DNA from 3 places in the Enterobacter sp. HK169 genome. Region 3 is predicted to be linked to each of the others. Evidence: predicted binding sites of a transcription regulator. Region 3 holds the regulator's gene; each other region holds the start of a gene.
The links. The regulator LexA, encoded in region 3, represses DNA repair genes until DNA is damaged. The targets are predictions, from matches to a motif close to TNCTGTATGTACATACAGNA.
Positions count from the first base shown of each region.

Region 1: umuD (translesion error-prone DNA polymerase V autoproteolytic subunit) is a predicted target of LexA. The motif match lies at 1,311-1,330, and genes of this name have one in related genera.
Region 2: EnteroDNA1_RS01185 (metal-dependent hydrolase) is a predicted target of LexA. The motif match lies at 1,918-1,937, and genes of this name have one in related genera.

Region 1 covers NZ_CP017087.1:376,709-379,985, forward strand. Annotated here, with positions in the region: gene EnteroDNA1_RS01930 (aldo/keto reductase family oxidoreductase) at 1-815, shown strand, start outside; gene EnteroDNA1_RS01935 (hypothetical protein) at 861-1,061, opposite strand; gene umuD (translesion error-prone DNA polymerase V autoproteolytic subunit) at 1,349-1,783, shown strand; gene umuC (translesion error-prone DNA polymerase V subunit UmuC) at 1,767-3,029, shown strand; gene EnteroDNA1_RS01950 (hypothetical protein) at 3,042-3,277, opposite strand, start outside.
Region 2 covers NZ_CP017087.1:226,695-229,971, reverse strand. Annotated here, with positions in the region: gene EnteroDNA1_RS01200 (fructosamine kinase family protein) at 1-457, shown strand, start outside; gene EnteroDNA1_RS01195 (YniB family protein) at 494-1,030, opposite strand; gene hxpB (hexitol phosphatase HxpB) at 1,179-1,850, shown strand; gene EnteroDNA1_RS01185 (metal-dependent hydrolase) at 1,952-2,542, shown strand; gene tcyP (cystine/sulfocysteine:cation symporter) at 2,670-3,277, shown strand, end outside.
Region 3 covers NZ_CP017087.1:3,261,057-3,264,333, forward strand. Annotated here, with positions in the region: gene plsB (glycerol-3-phosphate 1-O-acyltransferase PlsB) at 1-539, opposite strand, end outside; gene EnteroDNA1_RS15455 (diacylglycerol kinase) at 694-1,062, shown strand; gene lexA (transcriptional repressor LexA) at 1,171-1,779, shown strand; gene dinF (MATE family efflux transporter DinF) at 1,843-3,180, shown strand.

The sequences.
Region 1 (3,277 bases), 1.7 Mb from region 3:
AACGACTGGGCTACGGTGCGATGCAGCTCGCCGGGCCGGGCGTCTTTGGTCCACCGAAGGATAAGCAGGCCGCGCTGGACGTGCTGCGCGAAGCGGTGGCGGCGGGGGTGAACCACATTGATACCAGTGATTTTTATGGTCCCCATGTCACTAACCAGCTGATCCGCGAGGCGCTTCACCCTTACCGGGACGATCTGACGCTTGTCACCAAGATTGGCGCCCGTCGCAACGACAAAGGTGCCTGGCTGCCGGCCTTTTCCGCGCAGGAACTGACCCAGGCGGTGCATGACAACCTGCGTAATCTGCAGCTGGACGTGCTGGACGTGGTGAATCTGCGGATCATGTTTAGCGCACACGGGCCGGCGGAAGGGTCAATTGCTGAACCGCTCTCCACCCTGGCCGAATTACAGCAGCAGGGGCTGGTGCGTCATATTGGCCTGAGCAACGTCACGGCCACCCAGGTTGCGGAAGCCCAGAAAATGGTTCCGGTGGTGTGCGTGCAGAACATGTACAACATTGTGAACCGGGGTGACGACGCGCTGGTGGATCTGCTGGCGCAGCAGGGGATCGCGTATGTGCCGTTCTTCCCATTGGGAGGCTTTACGCCACTGCAATCTTCCGGGCTGAAGGCCGTCGCGGATTCACTGGGCGCAACGCCAATGCAGGTTGCGCTGGCATGGCTGCTGCAGCGTTCCCCGAATATTCTGCTGATCCCAGGCACCTCTTCCGTAGCGCATCTGCGGCAAAACCTCGCGGCGGGGGAGCTGCGTTTGCCGCCTGAAGCACTGGAAACGCTGAATTCGCTGAGGGATTAAAAGTGACACGCGCAAAGCCTGGAGGGTGCTTCCGGCTTTGCGCGCTTAGGCTCCTGTCTGACTTTTCTGCCTGTGAAGCGCTAACGCTTCCGCCACAATCTCCTGCTTGCTCTTACGCGTCTCAAAGGCGGTGGTTCTGATGTACTCCATCAGATCGGGATCGATGCGGGCGCTCAACATCCTGAGATCGGCCTCCTTTGCCAGACCGCGTGCAACACGCTTGTCTGGATAGTCACGGGCGGGCATGGAAAATATTCTCCAGTAAGTCTTGTTAATTCGTTCGGTAAAATATGCTTTTATCTGACTTAAAAGTCAATGTGTAGTTATTTCATAGTGATGTTATTTTTTATAAGTCATAAACCAGATGACTTTTATATGACTTGTGCTATCAGGCCTGTTAACGGCGGGCAACGTTGCTAAATTAAAACCGCTCAAACTTCAACGCGTTTGGGTTCGCCTTTGGAAATGACCTTGATCCTTGTCCATAATCCGTAATACTGTATTTATATACAGTATCTGGCGAGAAAGGCATTATGGACACTCTCTTTTCTTATCACCCAAAACAAGACATTGAATTACCTTTGTTTTTAGAACGCGTTGCCTGTGGTTTCCCCAGCCCGGCGCAGGATTATGTGGAGGATCGTCTCGATCTTAACCGGCTGGCAGTCAGACACCCCAGTGCGACCTATTTTATCAAGGTGAGCGGAGACTCCATGATTGGGGCGGGGATCGGCGATGGCGATCTGCTGGTGGTCGATCGTTCGTTAAATGCCGAACACGGTGATATCGTCGTGGCGTCGGTCGCCGGTGAGTTTACGGTGAAAGAGCTACAGACCCGTCCGGTTCTGAGACTTCTGCCGCATAATGCCCGCTATCAGCCGATTACCTTTCAGTCCGAAGAGGAGCTGCAGATCTTCGGCGTCGTCACCCACACGCTCAAAACGCATAAACATGTTCGCGCTGGTTGATGTGAATAGCTTTTACGCCTCCTGCGAGCGGGTCTTCCGCCCCGATCTGCAGGGGAAACCCATCGTGGTGGTGTCCAATAACGACGGCTGCATTATTTCGCTGTCGCGGGAGGCAAAGCAGTTCGGCATAAAAATGGGTGAGCCGTATTTTAAATTCAAAGAAAAGCTATATCCGTCAAAAGTTTACGTCTTTAGCTCGAACTATGCGCTGTATGCCGATCTTAGCAGTCGGGTCATGCAGACGCTGACCGATCTCGCCCCGGAAATAGAGATTTACTCCATCGATGAGGCGTTCGTGAACGTTTCAGGGGTCAGCCACTGCCTGTCACTGGAAGCGTTCGGTCACCAGATGCGCACAGAGGTCTTTAAAAATACGGGCCTAACCGTTGGCGTCGGTATTGCCCCGACCAAAACGCTGGCAAAGCTGGCCAACTATGCGGCGAAACGCTGGGCCAGCACGGGCGGCGTGGTCGATCTCTCAGGCCGAGAGCGGCAGCGTAAGCTGCTGGAAAAGGTTCCGGTAGAGGAGGTGTGGGGGGTAGGGCGGCGCATCACGAAAAAGCTCAACGCTATGGGGATCACCACGGCGCTGGAGCTGGCGGAAGCGTCATCCTGGGTCATCCGCAAACATTTCAACGTGGTACTGGAACGTACGGCCCGCGAGCTGCGCGGTGAGCCCTGTCTTGATCTGGAGGAGTTCACCCCCACCAAGCAGCAAATCATCTGTAGCCGTTCGTTTGGACACCGTATTACCCAATATGAAGAGATGCACCAGGCCATTTGCGCCTACGCGGAACGCGCTGCGGAAAAACTGCGCGGCGAGCATCAATACTGCCGTTTTATCAGCGTATTTGTGCGCACCAGCCCGCACGCGGATAACGAAATTTATTACGGCAATCAGGCTTCCGTCACCCTGATGACGCCCACCAATGACTCGCGGGATATCATCCGCGCCGCCACGGAGGCGCTGGGGCGTATATGGCTCGACGGATATCGCTATATGAAAGCCGGGGTCATGCTGGCGGACTTTTTCAGCAGCGGCGTCGCCCAGCTTAATTTGTTTGACGATAATCGCCTGCGCGCCAACAGCGCGGCGCTGATGGAAACGATCGACAGCCTGAATCATTCCGGCAAAGGGAAGATATGGTTTGCCGGGCAGGGTATTGAGAAATCGTGGGCGATGAAGCGTGAGATGCTGTCACCGGCCTATACGACGCGGTACGCCGATTTGCCGGTGGCGAAGTAGAAGATGGTTGCGTTATTTCTTTTGCACCAACCAGGTTGCCGCAGCCGTCAGCACGCCAATCCACGGCATTTGGCCCGCTCCGGCCAGGAAGTTATGGCGATCGATCTCGTTATTTTTACGGATATCGGCAAGGCGGGTAAGCGCCTCTTTTTCATCCGCGGCGCCAATCTCCTCAAACTGTTTTTCAAACCCCTGAGCGATGAGCTGAGCGGCCGCATCGGTGTTTGCGCTCTCGATCGCAATGAGGT
Region 2 (3,277 bases), 1.5 Mb from region 3:
GCCCAATGCCTGGCAGCGTCGCTGGTCGACATTTTTTGCCGAGCAGCGCATTGGCTGGCAGCTTGAGCTGGCCGCCGAGAAAGGGCTGGAATTTGGCAATATTGACGCCATCGTCGAGCATGTTCAACAGCGTCTGGCATCCCACCAGCCTCAGGCGTCTCTGCTTCACGGCGATTTGTGGTCCAATAACTGCGCGCTGGGTCCCAACGGCCCGTACATCTTTGACCCGGCCTGCTACTGGGGTGACAGAGAGTGCGATCTTGCCATGCTGCCGCTTCATCCTGAGCAGCCGCCGCAAATATACGACGGATACCAGTCTGTTTCCCCTCTCCCGCCCGGTTTCCTCGACCGCCAGCCGGTGTATCAGCTTTATACGCTGATGAACCGGGCCATTCTTTTTGGCGGAGAACACCTTGTTAACGCGCAGCGGGCACTCGAGCGTATGCTTGCCGCCTGAGAAGATAACGGGTGGCCTTGCCGCCACCCTTATCGCTTACAGAAAACCGAGCAGTGAGAAGAAGAAGTATCCCGCCACAATGATAATCACGGGAAGGATATAGAGCGGGAAAATTTGCAGGAAAATGGTGTGACGCGGCACAACAATGCGGGATTCAATCTGCTCCCGACTCATTCCTTCCGGGCCTTTGGCCTGCTCCAGAATCAACTGATCCTCAACGCCTTCGCGTAAAAAGCGCGTCTGGCGACTCATTCTCGCGCCAGAGGCCTGTAATGCCAGCGCGACAAAGATCAGGGCATATATCACCCAAAAGCCGATATTCAGCTGTTGATGAAAATCCGGGGTGGGTGAGTTAAACCAGAAGACATTCAAAAATGGCGTATTAAAACGCATCATCTCAATCATGACATGAGCGAAATCAAGCATTACCGCATTGATACCCGGCTGTTTTTCGCTGTGGTCGTACATAAATTTGAGTACAGAAATCAGCGTAGAAATGACGGCAGGAATAAAAATCACCCAGCCAGCAATACGTTTTAAGACCGCAATGCGTCCAGCTTGTTGATACGTCATCAGTTCCTCTTCATAAAGACGCGTTATTTGTGCCTAAGTCTACCTGCTGGTCATCAATTTCGCCCGCTCTTTAAAAGCAATATGCTAAATTGCAGAGTGTGCTTAGCACGTATCGTCTGTCGAACACCCTGGATAAGGAGACGTTGTGATGTCGACACCGCGCCAAATTCTTGCCGCAATTTTTGACATGGATGGATTACTGATCGATTCCGAACCGCTGTGGGATCGCGCCGAACTGGATGTGATGGCCAGCCTGGGCGTGGATATCAGCCGCCGTAATGAACTTCCCGATACGCTGGGCCTGCGCATCGATATGGTGGTTGACCTGTGGTTTGCCCAACAGCCGTGGGTAGGTCCCAATCGCGATGAGGTGACCGCACGCATTATCAGCCGCGCCATTTCTCTGGTGGAAGAGAACCGGCCGCTGCTGCCCGGCGTACGTGAGGCCGTCGCGCTGTGTAAAGCCCAGGGGCTGAAGGTTGGCCTGGCCTCGGCCTCACCGCTGCATATGCTGGAAAAAGTGCTCACGATGTTTGAACTGCGCGACAGTTTCGACGCGCTGGCGTCCGCTGAAAAATTGCCTTACAGCAAGCCGCACCCGCAGGTCTATCTGGACTGCGCCGTAAAGCTGGGCCTGGATCCCCTCAACTGCGTTGCGCTGGAAGATTCCGTTAACGGTATGGTGGCGTCGAAGGCTGCACGGATGCGCTCCATTGTGGTGCCCGCTGAAGAAGGCCGTCACGACCCCCGGTTTGCCCTCGCCGACGTGAAGCTTAACTCGCTGGCAGAACTCACGGCGCATCATCTGCAGGGCGGTTAACGCCCTTCTCCGGTTTGTGACAAACAGTTACACCGTCACCTCTTCCGCCTACTGTATAAAAACCCTATACTGTATGAATTGACAGTTTTGTGGGTTTTATCATGACGGCGGAAGGCCACCTGCTTTTTTCTATTGCGTGCGCAGTATTTGCCAAAAACGCTGAACTCACCCCCGTGCTGGCACAGGGGGACTGGTGGCATATTGTCCCTTCCGCCGTATTGACCTGTCTGCTGCCCGACATTGACCACCCCAAGTCCTTCCTCGGACAACGCCTGAAGTGGGTGTCGAAACCCATCGCCCGCGCGTTCGGCCATCGGGGGTTTACGCACAGCTTGCTGGCCGTGTTTGGCCTGCTGACGCTTTTCTATTTGAAGGTGCCCGAAAGCTGGATAGTCCCCGCCGATGCCATCCAGGGGATGGTGCTGGGCTATTTAAGCCATATTCTCGCCGATATGCTGACGCCTGCGGGCGTGCCGCTGCTTTGGCCCTGCCGCTGGCGCTTCCGTTTTCCGATCCTCGCCCCGCAGAAAGGGAACCAGCTTGAGCGCGTATTGTGCATGGCGCTATTTGCTTACGCCGTCTGGATGCCGCAAACCTTGCCCGAAAACAGTGCAGTTCGCTGGTCATCCCAGATGATTAATTCGCTGCAATTTCAGTTCAATCGCTTTATTCATCACCAGATTGAACAGTAAACCAACAAAATTATCCTATTTGTCATAACCCATTCCATTTGGATATAAGCGCTACATCACACTTCTGCTAACCTTCCGCCAACAGGATCGGTAAAAACCGACCCAATAATAAATCAGGAGAACGGGGATGAATTTTCCACTCATCGCGAACGTCGTTGTGTTCGTTGTATTGCTATTGCTTCTCGCGCAGGCGCGCCACAAACAGTGGAGCCTGGCGAAAAAAGTGCTGGTTGGTCTGGCCATGGGTGTCGTATTTGGTCTGGCATTACAGGCAATTTATGGCTCCGATAATCCAGTTCTGAAAGATTCTATTCAGTGGTTCAACATCGTCGGTAACGGCTATGTTCAGCTGCTGCAGATGATCGTTATGCCGCTGGTGTTCGCCTCTATTCTGAGCGCCGTTGCCCGCCTGCATAACGCCACTCAGCTGGGAAAAATCAGCTTCCTGACCATTGGTACGCTGCTGTTCACCACGCTGATTGCCGCGCTGGTGGGTGTGCTGGTCACCAACCTGTTTGGCCTGACCGCAGAAGGTCTGGTTCAGGGTACCGCTGAAACGGCGCGTCTTACCGCGATTCAAACCAACTACGTTGGTAAAGTGGCTGACCTGACCGTGCCGCAGATGGTGCTCTCCTTCATTCCGAAGAACCCGTTTGCTGACCTGACCGGTGCGAGCCCAACCTCGATCATCAGCGTGGTTATTTTCGCCGCGTTCCTGGGCGTAGCGGCGCTGAA
Region 3 (3,277 bases):
TGCTCGTCCGCCATACGACGCAGCGAAACGGAAGGGGAGAAACGCACAAAGCTGTCGCGTCCCAGCCAGGAGACCGCGAAGAACTTCTGGATGCCGTTAAGCATGCGCAGCGGCGGGTTCTCTTCACCTTTTTCACGGCCCGGACGACGACCAAACATCACCGACACCGGCACCATCTGCACATCCAGATCGGGGTTGCTGCGGTGCAGGTCAAGATAGTCGTGGAACAGCTTGATGGACTCTTCTTTTGGCGTGTAGTAGGTAAACACGCGCGGTCCACCGTGAATGAACACGTAGCGCGGCAGCAGCGTACCGTCAACTTCAAGCGGTTCAAGCGGGTCCGGTAAGTCATGCGCCAGACACTGGGCGCGCAGCGTCAGTAAGTCTGCCTTCGAGTTATAAGGCAAAACGTACATAATAGGACGCGACGTATCGAGCCCCAATTCCAGCGCGGGTTCTGCTGGGATAGACTTGCTTTTTACCAGGATGCTTAATGGTAAATTAAGTAATTTGTAGTAAATTCGTGGCCAGCCGGACATAAACGATGTAAAGCCTCTGGTTAATAATGCAATTGCGGCGCAAGGATAACAGAAAGCGCGCAAAATTTCTGTTGTTACCCGTCATACTTCAGGCTGTAGCGAAACGCGCTACAGTTCCTGTTACTGACGCTTTTTTTCATAAAAGGTTCTTTTAATGGCCAATAATACCACTGGGTTAACGCGTATCATCAAAGCCGCCGGCTATTCATGGAAAGGTTTCCGTGCCGCGTGGATCAACGAAGCCGCCTTTCGCCAGGAGGGCGTCGCCGCTATCATCGCGGTGATCATCGCCTGTTTCCTTGATGTTGATGCTATTACCCGCGTACTTCTTATCGGTTCCGTGCTTCTGGTGATGATAGTGGAAATTCTTAATAGCGCTATTGAAGCCGTTGTTGATCGCATTGGTTCAGATTTCCACGAGCTTTCTGGCCGCGCAAAAGACATGGGCTCTGCTGCCGTGTTGCTGGCGATTATCACTGCCGTTATCACCTGGGTCACGCTGCTTTGGTCACATTTCCGATGAGCCTCGAGGAATAATTAAGTCCCTGGTTTTTTGTGCAGTTTTTGGTTCCAAAATCGCCTTTGACTGTATATACTCACAGCATAACTGTATATACACCCAGGGGGCGGAATGAAAGCGTTAACGACCAGGCAGCAAGAGGTGTTTGATCTCATCCGGGATCATATCGGCCAGACGGGTATGCCACCCACGCGTGCGGAAATCGCGCAGCGTCTGGGCTTCCGTTCTCCGAATGCTGCCGAAGAACACCTGAAAGCGCTGGCGCGTAAAGGCGTGATTGAGATTGTTTCAGGCGCGTCACGCGGTATCCGCCTGCTGGTGGAAGAAGAGACGGGCATTCCGCTGATAGGCCGTGTTGCCGCCGGTGAGCCTTTACTGGCACAGCAGCATATTGAAGGCCACTACCAGGTCGATCCTGGCATGTTCAAACCGAGCGCAGATTTCCTGCTGCGCGTTAGCGGTATGTCGATGAAAGACATCGGTATTCTTGATGGCGATCTGCTTGCGGTGCACAAAACGCAGGATGTGCGTAACGGCCAGGTAGTTGTCGCGCGCATTGATGATGAAGTTACCGTCAAGCGTCTGAAAAAACAGGGTAACACCGTTCAGCTGCTGCCTGAAAACAATGAGTTCTCCCCGATTGTGGTCGATCTCCGCGAACACAACTTCTCTATCGAAGGACTGGCGGTTGGGGTCATTCGCAACGGTGAATGGCTGTAATCTCTTCCTGACAGGCTATGGCGCCGCTGTAGCCTGCTTCATTCTCCACTCCCGGTATTTTTCATGTCACTGCTGACGGAATCAGATAAGGCATTGTGGCGTCTCGCTCTGCCGATGATTTTCTCTAATATCACCGTGCCCTTGCTGGGGCTGGTCGATACTGCCGTTATTGGTCATCTTGATTCGCCTGTTTATCTTGGCGGCGTGGCGATTGGCGCGACGGCAACCAGCTTCCTGTTTATGCTGCTGCTCTTTTTGCGCATGAGCACCACCGGGCTCACGGCACAGGCTTATGGTGCAAAAGATCCGCTGCGTCTGGCGCGCGCGCTGGTCCAGCCGCTGATCCTTGCGCTTGGCGCGGGAGTGTTAATCGTTTTATTACGTACGCCCCTGATCGACCTTGCGCTCCATGTTGTCGGCGGCAGCGAGGCGGTACTGGCTCAGGCGCGCCGTTTCCTTGAAATTCGCTGGCTCAGCGCGCCCGCCTCGCTGGCAAACCTGGTTCTGCTGGGGTGGCTACTGGGCGTGCAGTACGCCCGTGCACCGGTGATTTTGCTGGTGGTAGGCAACCTTCTCAACATTGTGCTGGATGTCTGGCTGGTAATGGGCCTGCATATGAACGTGCGGGGCGCGGCGCTGGCGACGGCAATTGCCGAATACGGAACCTTTATTATTGGTCTGTGGATGGTCTGGCGCGTGCTGGCGATGCGCGGCATCTCCCTGGCGCTGCTCAAAACCGCATGGCGCGGCAATATCCGTAGGCTGCTGGCGCTTAATCGTGACATCATGCTGCGCTCGCTGCTGCTTCAGCTCTGCTTCGGCGCACTGACGGTTTTCGGGGCGCGACTGGGGCCAGAAATCGTCGCGATCAACGCGGTATTGATGACGCTACTGACCTTTACCGCCTACGCGCTGGACGGTTTTGCCTATGCGGTAGAAGCGCATTCCGGGCAGGCGTACGGGGCGCGCGAAAGCGGGCAGCTGCGGGATGTCTGGCGGGCAGCCTGCCGCCAGTCTGGGCTGGTGGCGCTGGCGTTCGGCCTGGTTTATGCCTGCCTTGGTGAGCAAATCGTCGCGTTGCTTACGTCTATCCCTGCGCTGCGCGAGCTGGCGAGTCACTATCTCATCTGGCAAGTCATCTTACCGGTGGTCGGCGTCTGGTGTTATCTGCTGGACGGCATGTTTATTGGTGCGACGCGCGGAGCGGAAATGCGCAACAGTATGGCAGTCGCGGCGGCAGGCTTTGGCCTGACGCTGCTGACGCTTCCCTGGCTGGGTAATCACGGTTTGTGGCTGGCCCTGGCCGTTTTCCTCTCGCTGAGAGGGATATCGCTGGCTTTTATCTGGCACCGCCACTGGCAAAACAATACCTGGTTCCCTTCACGTCACGATATATCGTGACGGTTAAAGATTCCGAATATCAAATCAACTGCCGAATCCTTAACTACAATAATTATCACGTCCAGCAGAAAAGAACGTAACGGACGTTACGACCCGA